Regions from separate parts of the Arthrobacter sp. AG1021 genome, predicted to be linked through region 1. Evidence: riboswitches for the same ligand, from Rfam matches in the RefSeq annotation. Region 1 holds a riboswitch; each other region holds the start of a gene.
The links. Region 1 has a riboswitch for S-adenosylmethionine ahead of DFO58_RS14710 (ABC transporter substrate-binding protein). Riboswitches for the same ligand answer to the same signal wherever they lie in the genome.

Region 1 (3,270 bases):
TGCGTTGTAGTCGGCGACGCGGGTCTCCACGCCCGCGGCTGCCAAGGCGGCGAGTTTCTGCGGGGACCTGCCGAGCGCGACCAGGCTGCCCGCTGGGGCGCCCCGGGATAACAGCGCATCGATAACAAGGGTGCCGAGTTTTCCGGTAGCTCCGGCGACTGCGATCTTCATGAGTTTCCTCCGTTGACGGTTACCGTTGCCAACGACGTGCCGGCCGAAGGCATTCCCGCGGCCGGTGGCAGGTCAGTGCAGAACTTCCGAAAACCTAGGATGCGGCGCTCAGCTCGCTGGCGCTTGCCTTCAGCAGGTCCTCAAAGATCGACTTGTTCCACTGGAACCCGCGCTTCGCCTCGTCCAGCACCGCTTCGGCATGCGAGGTGTTCGCCCCGAAAACATCGAGTTTGTCGCGGTAGGAATCCTTGTAGATTTTTGGCTTGTCGATGGCCTCGAACTTCCACATGTTCAATGCTTCATCGGGAATGGAATAGTGGCGGGATACGAGCTTTCCGATGGCTAGGCCGCCGGACAGGTCTCCCAGATAGCGCAGGTAGTGGTGGGCGACGAGGCGCGCCGGTTCCGCCGCCGAGGCGCGGATTGCCGCAACGTAGGCCTCGGTGGCCGGCAACGCCGCTGGGATCTCCTTCAACCCGTGGGCCGGCAGCAGGACATCCAGGTCTTTTGCAATCTGCCTACTGCGTTCAAGTGCCGCGTCCAAGATTTCGCCAAGTTCCGGATCCGCGGCAAGCACCCGGACTTCTTCTTCCAACGCACCGTAGATGTAGTGGTACTGGGCAATCAGCAACATGTAGTCGCGTGCCGAGCGTTCCCCGCCCATCAGCGTGGTGATGAAGTCGCTGGATTCTGCGGCGTGGTGATCTTCCTGGGTGACGCTGCGAAGCCGGGCGGAAAACTGTGTTGCGTCGGTGGCGCTCATGTTGCCCGTCTTTCTTAGCGCGATTGGAATGGCGAAATTTTTTATTAAGGCTAACCTAATTTCCGGTTTCAATCGAGGGTTGTTCCATTCTGCAGGAGACGGTGATTTCCGTGTTCACCGGACGGCGGACGCATCGGCTTGGGAAGGGCGGGCCGTGGTCGCTGATATCGCGATTTTGTCCAACCAGCTCCTTCATCCATGGAGCCGCAACAGATCTTGCTTCCTGGTGCCGAGTCAAGAATTTGTCAGAGCTGTCGACAAGAATCGTCACAAGACGCTTTGTGACGTGCAAAATGACTCGTTTCAAGAGCGTTGATAACCGTTGCTGGGTTTCATGACGTTTTACTTACGTCACGCTTGGTCATATTCAACTCCGTGTTCGACACTGAAATTGTTCAAGAAATTGGACACCACACCATCCAGAGCGACTGAGAGACCTGGCTCGTTGACGTCGCAGCAACCACCCGACATCGGGAGCGGTGCTAAGGCCAGGACCGATGGAGATTGCTAGATTTCGCAACGGTCCTTCAAGGGGAGATCTCTGCCTTCCCTCGAACTCGCTACAAGCGGATCGTTGAACATCAGGCGTAATCCTCGGGTCCAACACCGAGAGGAACACACGAAGATGCGTACTTCGCACCTGAGCTTGAAAGCAGCGGCCCTTGTCACCGTCCTAGGCCTGACGCTGACTGCCTGCGGCGGAAACTCGACAACTGCCGCCCCAGCGGAAGGCGCCCCGACCGCCTCCGGCGAACCGGTTGAAGGCGGCACCTTCACCTTCGCCGAGGTCACCCCGATCAACAACTGGCAGACCCAGGCAGCGCGCTTCTACGAGAAGGCCAACGTGCTGAACTCGGTCCTTGACCGCCTGACCTACTTCGACGTTGAATCCGGCAAGCTGGTGGGCTGGATTGCCAAGGATTTCAAGGCGAACAAGGAGCAGACGGAATTCACCTTCACCATTCGCGACGGAGTGACTTTTTCGGATGGATCCGCGCTTGATGCCGAAGCGGTTAAGCTGAATCTTGACGCGCTGGGTCTGGGCATCAAGGATGCACAGATCGCTCCAAACGTGGACTTCGGCGCCTACAAGTCGGCCGAGGTCGTGGGGGAGAACCAGGTGAAGGTGACGCTGAAGCGTCCCGACGCCAACTTCCTGCGCGCTACTTCTTCGGTCGCCGCAGGCCTGGTCTCCCCGAAGACCTTGAAGCTGGACAATGCAGGCCAGTCAGCCATCGCCAAGATCGTCGGTTCCGGCCCGTTTGTCTTCGAATCGGAAAAGCCGGACGAAGAAGTGGTGTTCACCAGCCGCGATGACTACGCCTGGGCCCCGGAAACCGCCCCGAACCAGGGCGACGCATACCTTGACTCCCTCGTGGTCAAGTACCTGCCTGAAGTCGCAAGCCGCGCCGGCGCCGCCCAGTCGGGCCAGGTCGACCTGGTCCGAGGTCTGCAGCCGGTGGACGAGCAGGTACTGGCAGCCAACGGCGGCCAGGTCTTCGCCGCGCAGGGAGTGGACCTGACCACGAACCAGGCAGCAGTGCGCATCGGCTCCGGCAAGCTGGCGGACGCCAAGGTCCGCCAGGCGCTACAGGTCGGAATCGACCGCCAAGCCATCAAGGACACCGTGCTGTCCGACAGCTACGTCGTGGCGGGATCGATCTTGAACCACAAGGCCCCGGGTTTCGTCGACCTGTCCTCTGAAATCGCCTACAACCCGGAGAAATCAAAGCAGCTCCTGGACGAAGCAGGCTGGAAGGTCGGCGCCGACGGCATCCGTGAGAAGGACGGCGAAAAGCTGGAAATCACGGTGGCCACCTCGAACAACTCGGTTGTCATCAAGCCGGCCTTCGAATTGATCGAGCAGCAGTGGCGCGACCTTGGCGTGAAGCTGGTCAACCGCGCGGCCGACAACACCTTCCTGGTCAACGCACTGGTCGACGACAAGGTCGAATTCTTCGGCACCCGCCAGTTCGCCCTCGGCGGCCTCGGCCCGGTGTACGCGCCGGCCAACAATACCCAGACCCTGAACTCCGACGAGGAACTGAACAAGCTCTTCGCCAAGGAACAGGCGGCAACCAGCGAAGAAGAGCATCTGAAGCTGGTCGAGGAAGAACAGCGTGCACTGGTGCTGGACAAGGCCCTGACGCTCGTACTGTGGGACGAAGTCCAGGTTTACGGCGCGAACAAGTCAGCCCACGTCGAGTTCACCTCCGGTACCGCCCCGATCTTCCAGGGCGCTTGGAAGAGCGAAGGCTAGGAGTCGAAGCCATGGGCGGATACATTGCCAAGCGCGTAGGCCAGGCCCTGCTGGTGATCTGGCTTGCCTACACCGC
Region 2 (3,270 bases), on a different contig from region 1:
AGCGACTTCGAGAAAATGGCCGCGGCGACCAAGCCTGCGATGACAAATCGGACGCCGACAAAGAACATCGGTCCGCTGTGGCGCATGGCCAAGTGAATCAGCAGGAAAGTTCCGCCCCAGACGGACGTGATGGTAAGGAGGGCGGCTTCTTGCCTGCTGAGTGAAAAATTTTCCCGTATGGCAGAAATGTGCACCATTCTGCACATCATATAGTGCAGAATAGTGCACATGCAAGATTCCAGTGACTCTCCGGTTCTCCGCAACGTTGGATCCAATCTCCGCGACTTCCGAAAACGCGCGGGACTGAGCCAGGCAATTCTTGCGCAGCGCTCGGGGGTCAGCCGACGCACGATCATCAACCTCGAAGCCGGCGAGGCGAATATCAGCCTGGCGGGACTCGACCAATTGGCGGAAGCGCTGGGAATTCGCTTCGTTGATCTGGTGACCGCGCCTACTGCGGCCCGTTCCGAAATCAATGAACTGGCGTGGAAGGGGAGTAGTCCGCAGAGTCGGGCGATGCTGCTGGGGTCGGCCCCCGCCAGCGAAGAGGTGCAATTGTGGACGTGGGTGCTTGCGCCCGGCGAACGATATGACGCCCAGCCCGATCCCCAAGGCTGGTCGGAAATGATCTTGGTAGTTCACGGCAAGCTGCTCATTGAGTTCGCCTCGACGGTCCTGGACCTGAACGCGGGGGAACATGCAACCTACCCCAGTTCGCAGTCCTATTCCTACGTGAATGCCGGCGCGGAACCGGTGAAGTTCGTTCGAAACGTCATTTCGTGACGGGCGGGCTGGCCGCCAGCGCGGCGGTACTTCTGACGGAAGCGTCGCTGTGGACCGCCCGGGGGTATCCGGGGAGTCGGGTTCTGCAAGTCTGTGGGGGCTTGGGCGACGCTTGCCCTCGGCATGGCAGATGTACGAAGCCAGCGGCTTGATTGCCTTGGCCCGCTACATTCTTTGAAATCAAACCGCACAAGTTGGCTGGAGATGCGTGCAAAATGACTGAAACTTCCGAATAAAAGGATGATCGAAACACGGAAATTACCGAAGAAGTCGAACAATTTCTTGAATATTGCGATTTGAGAAGTGAAATGTTTGACCGTGCGGCGTAACGAGCAATATGGTTTTAACCAGAATCAAGAGCGTCAGCTATAAGCCCTGGCTTGCTGGCCGGCAACCCTCTCAACGGTAGTGGGGTGCTCCAGGTGAGGATTCGGTCCCACGCAAGAACGCGTGGCACAAGTACCGCACATCGAGTGTGCAAACATCTGGCAGCGCGCAGAAGTGAACTCCACGGGCTGTTGCCGGACGTTCCCGCTCGTTGGGCACGACCCGAAGGAATCGAGCCATGTCTTTGAATCAGGATCTTGACCCGCTGACCCTGCGCAAGGTTTTCGCGCAGCACCCATCAGGCGTCGCCGCACTCTGCGCCGTCATTGACGGGGAGAAAACCGGCCTCGTCGCGTCGTCCTTTACCGTCGGAGTATCGCTGGAGCCAGCCCTGGTCATGTTCGCGGTGCAGAAAACCTCCAACACCTGGCCCAAGCTGCGTGCCGCGGAGCGTATCGGCGTCTCGGTGCTCAGCGAGCGCAACGACGGGATTTGCGGGCAGATCGCCTCAAAGCACGGCGACCGCTTTGCCGGCGTAGATACCCATGAGACTGAGCAAGCCGCCCTGTTCATCCAGGAATCCACCCTCTGGCTGGAGACCTCGATCTACAACGAAGTGGAAGCCGGCGACCATTGGGTGATCTTCCTGGAGGTCCACGGTCATGACTTCTCCAACCATTCCCCGCAGATCTTCCACGATTCGCGATTTCACTCACTGCCAGTGCCCGAACTCGTTTAACTGACATCACCAGACGCTGCGGCGCGAAGGGTCATCCTTCGCGCCGCAGCGGTTTTAAATCCAAACCGCGCGGCTTCGGGCCCTGATGCCCGGTTTCCGTGGACCGCGGCTCGCCGACGTGTGGATTTCCGCAGCTCATCACGCAATTATGACGGGGTCGCTATCCACAGCACTATCCACAGCTTTGTGGATAGCCTGTTGATTGGGGTTGATAACTTGTGAAAAACGCCTTGATTCCGGGAATCAGGCTGTTGATAACGTCTACGGAGCTTGTGTGCAGTGGAAAAAATTAATTCTCTATCCACAGCTGTGAAAACGTAAAAACCCAAGTCAAGTGTTAATATCTGCCATTTAAGTGGGGTAATCCACAGGATTATCCCCACGTAGTGAACAGGGGAGTCCACAGGAGGTGGTGGGTTATCCACATATTCTGTGGATATCAGGGTTTACCTCTGTTAATAACCCACCTAGTGTTGGCACTGGGAAAGACTATCCACAAGGCCTCCGGGCCCAGCTGTCGGTTGGTGCTGACACGATGGACAGTTGCCGATATGGCAAAAGTGGTTTCCCGGCGGGTACATAGGGGATGGAAGTGTCTGTAATGAGTGCAGAGCCGATCTACGAAGAGCGAGCATCGGATGCGGGGCGCAAGCCGCCGCAGGATATCGAAGCCGAGATGTCGGTTCTTGGCGGCATGATGCTCTCCAAGGACGCGATTGCCGATGTCGTCGAAGTCCTTCGCGGCACCGACTTCTACCGTCCCGCCCATGAAGCAATCTACGAGGCGGTCATTGACCTGTACGGCCGCGGTGAGCCCGCGGATGCCGTGACCGTGGCCGACCTGCTGACCAAGCGCAACGAGATCGCTCGCGTCGGCGGAGCCGCCTACCTGCACAATCTGATCCAGCAGGTGCCGACCGCCGCGAACGCCGGCTACTACGCGGAAATCGTGCGCGAACGCGCCGTGCTGCGCCGCCTGGTGGACGCCGGAACCCGTATCGTCCAGATGGGCTACTCGCCCGACGGCGAGGTGGATGCCATCGTCAACGAGGCGCAGGCCGAGGTCTACAAGGTTTCCGAGAACCGCGGCAGCGAAGACTACGTGCGGCTGTCCGAAATCATCGAGGGTACCGTCGACGAGATCGAGAACGCCGCCAACGCCGGCGACGGCATCACCGGCGTGCCCACCGGCTTCTACGAGTTCGACGAGCTGACCCAGGGCCTGAAGGGCGGCCAGATGATCATCATCGCGGCCCGTCCCGCCGTGGGCAAGTCGACGTTCGCGCTGGACTTCGCCCGTTCCGCGGCCATCAAGCACAACATGGCCACCGTGTTCTTCTCCCTGGAAATGGGCCGCAACGAGATCGCAATGCGCCTGCTCTCGGCGGAAGCATCCATCCAGCTGCAGGACCTGCGCAAGG
Region 3 (3,270 bases), on a different contig from region 1:
GCCACCGGGGCCAGGGTGGTGCCGCTGGTGTTGGTCGGCCGCGAGCATTGGACCCGCACACTGCCGGCTTGGCAGCTGCTCAAGGCGCTGGCCGCCGAGCAGATCATGGAGGACAAGATCGCCCTGGTCGATTCGGTGGCCGAAGCGGTGGAATTCATCGGCGGCATGCAGTCGCTGCGCCGGCGCACCAGATTCTGAGAACGGCAACGGCCGCCGCCTGGTGAAGCAGGCGGCGGCCGTGGGAATGGCTCATCGAGCCGGCGGGGCTCAGGCCACGTTGGTGCCGAACAGCAAGCCGAGGCAGTAGGTGACTGCGGCGGCGCCCCAGCCGATGGCCAGCTGGCGCAGGCCGCGCTTCATCGGCGAGGCCCCGGACAGCAGCCCGACAATGCCGCCGGTGATCATCAGCGCGGCGCCGACCAGCAGCACCGAGGTGATGATCGCAGCCAGGCCTGACATGCCGAAGATGTAGGGAAGGATCGGGATGACCGCTCCGGAAGCGAACAGGCAGAAGGAGGTCGCCGCGGCGCCGGTAGCCGAGCCCAGTTCCTCGTGCTCGTTCGCCAGCTCTTCGGCCCGGGCTTCCGGGTTCAGCGAGAAGGACGGGTTGCAGTCGCAGGTGAACAAGCCCATGCGTTCTGCAGCGCGGTGCTCGGCATCCTCGTCGGTCATGCCGCGGGCCTTGTAGATGAGCACCAGTTCGTTGGCGTCCAAATCCAGGTCAGGGGCGGCGGTGAGCGTCACCTGAGTGGGACGCGAAGCCGTGAGCAGCTCGCGCTGCGAACGCACGGAGACGTATTCGCCGGCGGCCATGGACAGCGCGCCGGCCAGCAGGCCGGCGATGCCGGAGAACAGCACCAGTCCGGAGGAAACACCGGTCGCCCCGATGCCCATGACCAGGGCCAGGTTGGAGACCAGGCCGTCGTTGGCGCCGAAGACCGCGGCGCGGAAGTTGCCCGACAGCTGCGCGCGGCCCGCGGTGGCCAGGGCGCGGACGACTTCCTCGTGGACCTGCTCGTCGGCGGCCATCTGCGGCGACGCGTCGGCATCGGTCGCGTAGGGGGTGCTGCTTTCGGCCCGCTGCGCCAGCGCGAGCACGAACACCGAGCCGAAGCTCAGGGCGAGGAAACGCAGGAAGCTGCGACGCAGCGAGGGACGCACCGGGCGGGCATGCGCCCCGAGCTTGGTGCGCCAGTATTCCTCATGGCGTTCTTCCGCCGCGGCCAGTCCCAGCAGGATCTGCTTTTCCTGTCCGGTCTTCTTCTGGGCCAGCGCGCGGTAGATGGCGCCTTCGGCGACCTCGTCCGCAACGTACTTGCGCCAGCGGCGGATCTGGGCGGGGGTGGGCTCAGTCGTGGGGCTGTGTGACATCACGAGGATGACTCTCCTACGGCTTGGGATTTCTCAACGAAACCCGGGATTCTGTTCAGCCTCTCAGTTTAGCCAGCGAGATGGTGCCGGGGAATTTGGCAAGCCTAAAAGCAAGGCTGCGCCCATCGGGCTGCCCGGCGGACGCCACGAACACCACCAGCTCGCCGGCCGCGGGATCGAAGACCGGGCGCCGGGAGGAACGGGTGATCAGCCGCTCAAGGTGCGCCGGGTCTGAAATGTAGCGGGTGTACCAGCGGTCCTGCACGGTGAACTGCACCTGTCCGGTCTGCAGATCGATGATGGGGAGGACGGAAAATGCCATGACACGACAACTCTCGCTGAGCTCTTGCCCGCGCATCGGTCGATGCCCGGACCGCTTCTTCATCCGAACCACCCATGAACCTGGGGTTGGTGCGCGGCCAGTCGGAGCTTGGCGCCGCGTCTCGTGAAGCAACAGTGTCGATGCTACCGCCGCAATATTAAGTCGTGAAGTTTCATTCCGTAATATGAACTCCGCGCGAAGCCCTAGTCGGAGCCTCGCTTGGACTGCGCGGTCTGCTGCAGCCGGTCGCGCTGCTCCTGCCATTGCCGGGGCGTGTAGTCCGGCAGGTTCGGCGCTTCCGCGCGCAGCCCGACCTGCCCGTCCAGCAGCTCGCGGACGATGTCCAGATGGCCTGCATGGCGCGAGGTCTCTGCGATCATGTGCACCATGAGATGTTCCAGGGTGGTGTGCCGGTGGCGGACCCACCAGGGGACTTCGGCCGGGGAGGCGAGCTCCAGCTGGTCGAACCCGGCCTCGGCGAAGGCGATGGCCCGCTGGTAGAGCTCGATGACCTGCTGCGCGCTGGCATCGGCTGGCGGCATGAAATCCGCCTGCGGGTCGTCGATGTCCAGCAGCTGCTGGACGTAGGAGTCGTTGACCGGCCGATTGAGGCACGCACCGAAGTAGCCGTACTCGGTGATCGCCAGGTGGTGCACGACGCCCAGCACGTGCGTGCCGGTGGGGGTCATGGGCTGGCGGGCCAGCTCCTCGCCGAGCTGCCGGCTTTTGAAGATGACTGCCTGCCGCGCGTCGTTCAGGTATTCGCGCAGCCTGGCCGCGGTGCTGTTCGGGGTGTCGTCCATGGACCGAGTGTAGGTGCAGGCCACGGTTCGGGGAACCCGCTTCAGGAAATGGGAAGCCACCGAAGCCAAGGTGTCATATTCTTCCGCTCCGGTTGGCCGGAAGTTGCGTATTGGTAAACTGGGGACGCAGAGCGGCCGGCAGAAGTACACTCCAGCGGTCGCTGCCTATCCTTCGAGTGAACAGGTCCAGGTGCCCCACGGATGAAAGCTCTGCCCGTCGAACCCTCAGGCTCGTCAATCAACATCGGAGCACGGCTGCGCGGCGTCCGCCAGCAGCAGCACATGACGATCGACCAGGTCGCCGAGCTTTCCGGGTTGACCAAGGGGTTTCTTTCCCGCGTCGAACGCGACTTGACCAGTCCGTCGGTCTCCACGCTGCTCAAGCTCTGCGAGGTGCTGGGGATCGAGGTCGGGACCCTGTTCGAAGTACCGGACACGACTTTGGTGCGACTGGGGGATGCGCCGCGCATCTCGCTGGGAGGCTCGGGCATCACCGAGAAGCTGGTCACCCCGCGCGGCGAAAAGCGCGTCCAGGTCATTCGCGCCGAAGTGGAACCCCGGGGCAAGGGGGAGAACGAACTGTATTCGGTGGATTGCGAGCTCGAAGTGCTGCACGTGGCCTCCGGGGTGTTCACGCTGGTGCTGCCCGAACGGGTGGTCGAGCTCGCTGCGGGGGACACCATGACCTTTCCGGGGCGGGAACCGCACAGCTGGGAAAACCCCGGCGATGAACCTGCCGTGGTGCTCTGGACCCTGATTCTCTGAGTCTGTGCA

Region 2: another riboswitch for S-adenosylmethionine. It lies ahead of DFO58_RS15990 (flavin reductase family protein); the one in region 1 lies ahead of DFO58_RS14710 (ABC transporter substrate-binding protein).
Region 3: another riboswitch for S-adenosylmethionine. It lies ahead of DFO58_RS08300 (hypothetical protein); the one in region 1 lies ahead of DFO58_RS14710 (ABC transporter substrate-binding protein).

What each region holds. Positions count from the first base shown of each region.
Region 1 is NZ_RBLB01000010.1:244,858-248,127, reverse strand. It holds gene DFO58_RS14720 (SDR family oxidoreductase) at 1-171, opposite strand, end outside; gene DFO58_RS14715 (biliverdin-producing heme oxygenase) at 266-934, opposite strand; SAM riboswitch class I at 1,347-1,438, shown strand; gene DFO58_RS14710 (ABC transporter substrate-binding protein) at 1,560-3,194, shown strand; gene DFO58_RS14705 (ABC transporter permease) at 3,206-3,270, shown strand, end outside.
Region 2 is NZ_RBLB01000011.1:151,449-154,718, forward strand. It holds gene DFO58_RS15980 (DMT family transporter) at 1-197, opposite strand, end outside; gene DFO58_RS15985 (XRE family transcriptional regulator) at 229-783, shown strand; SAM riboswitch class IV at 1,135-1,251, shown strand; gene DFO58_RS15990 (flavin reductase family protein) at 1,349-1,849, shown strand; gene dnaB (replicative DNA helicase) at 2,451-3,270, shown strand, end outside.
Region 3 is NZ_RBLB01000007.1:631,436-634,705, reverse strand. It holds gene DFO58_RS08310 (LOG family protein) at 1-198, shown strand, start outside; gene DFO58_RS08305 (VIT1/CCC1 transporter family protein) at 268-1,371, opposite strand; gene DFO58_RS08300 (hypothetical protein) at 1,427-1,693, opposite strand; SAM riboswitch class IV at 1,709-1,822, opposite strand; gene DFO58_RS08295 (DinB family protein) at 1,897-2,496, opposite strand; gene DFO58_RS08290 (helix-turn-helix domain-containing protein) at 2,698-3,261, shown strand.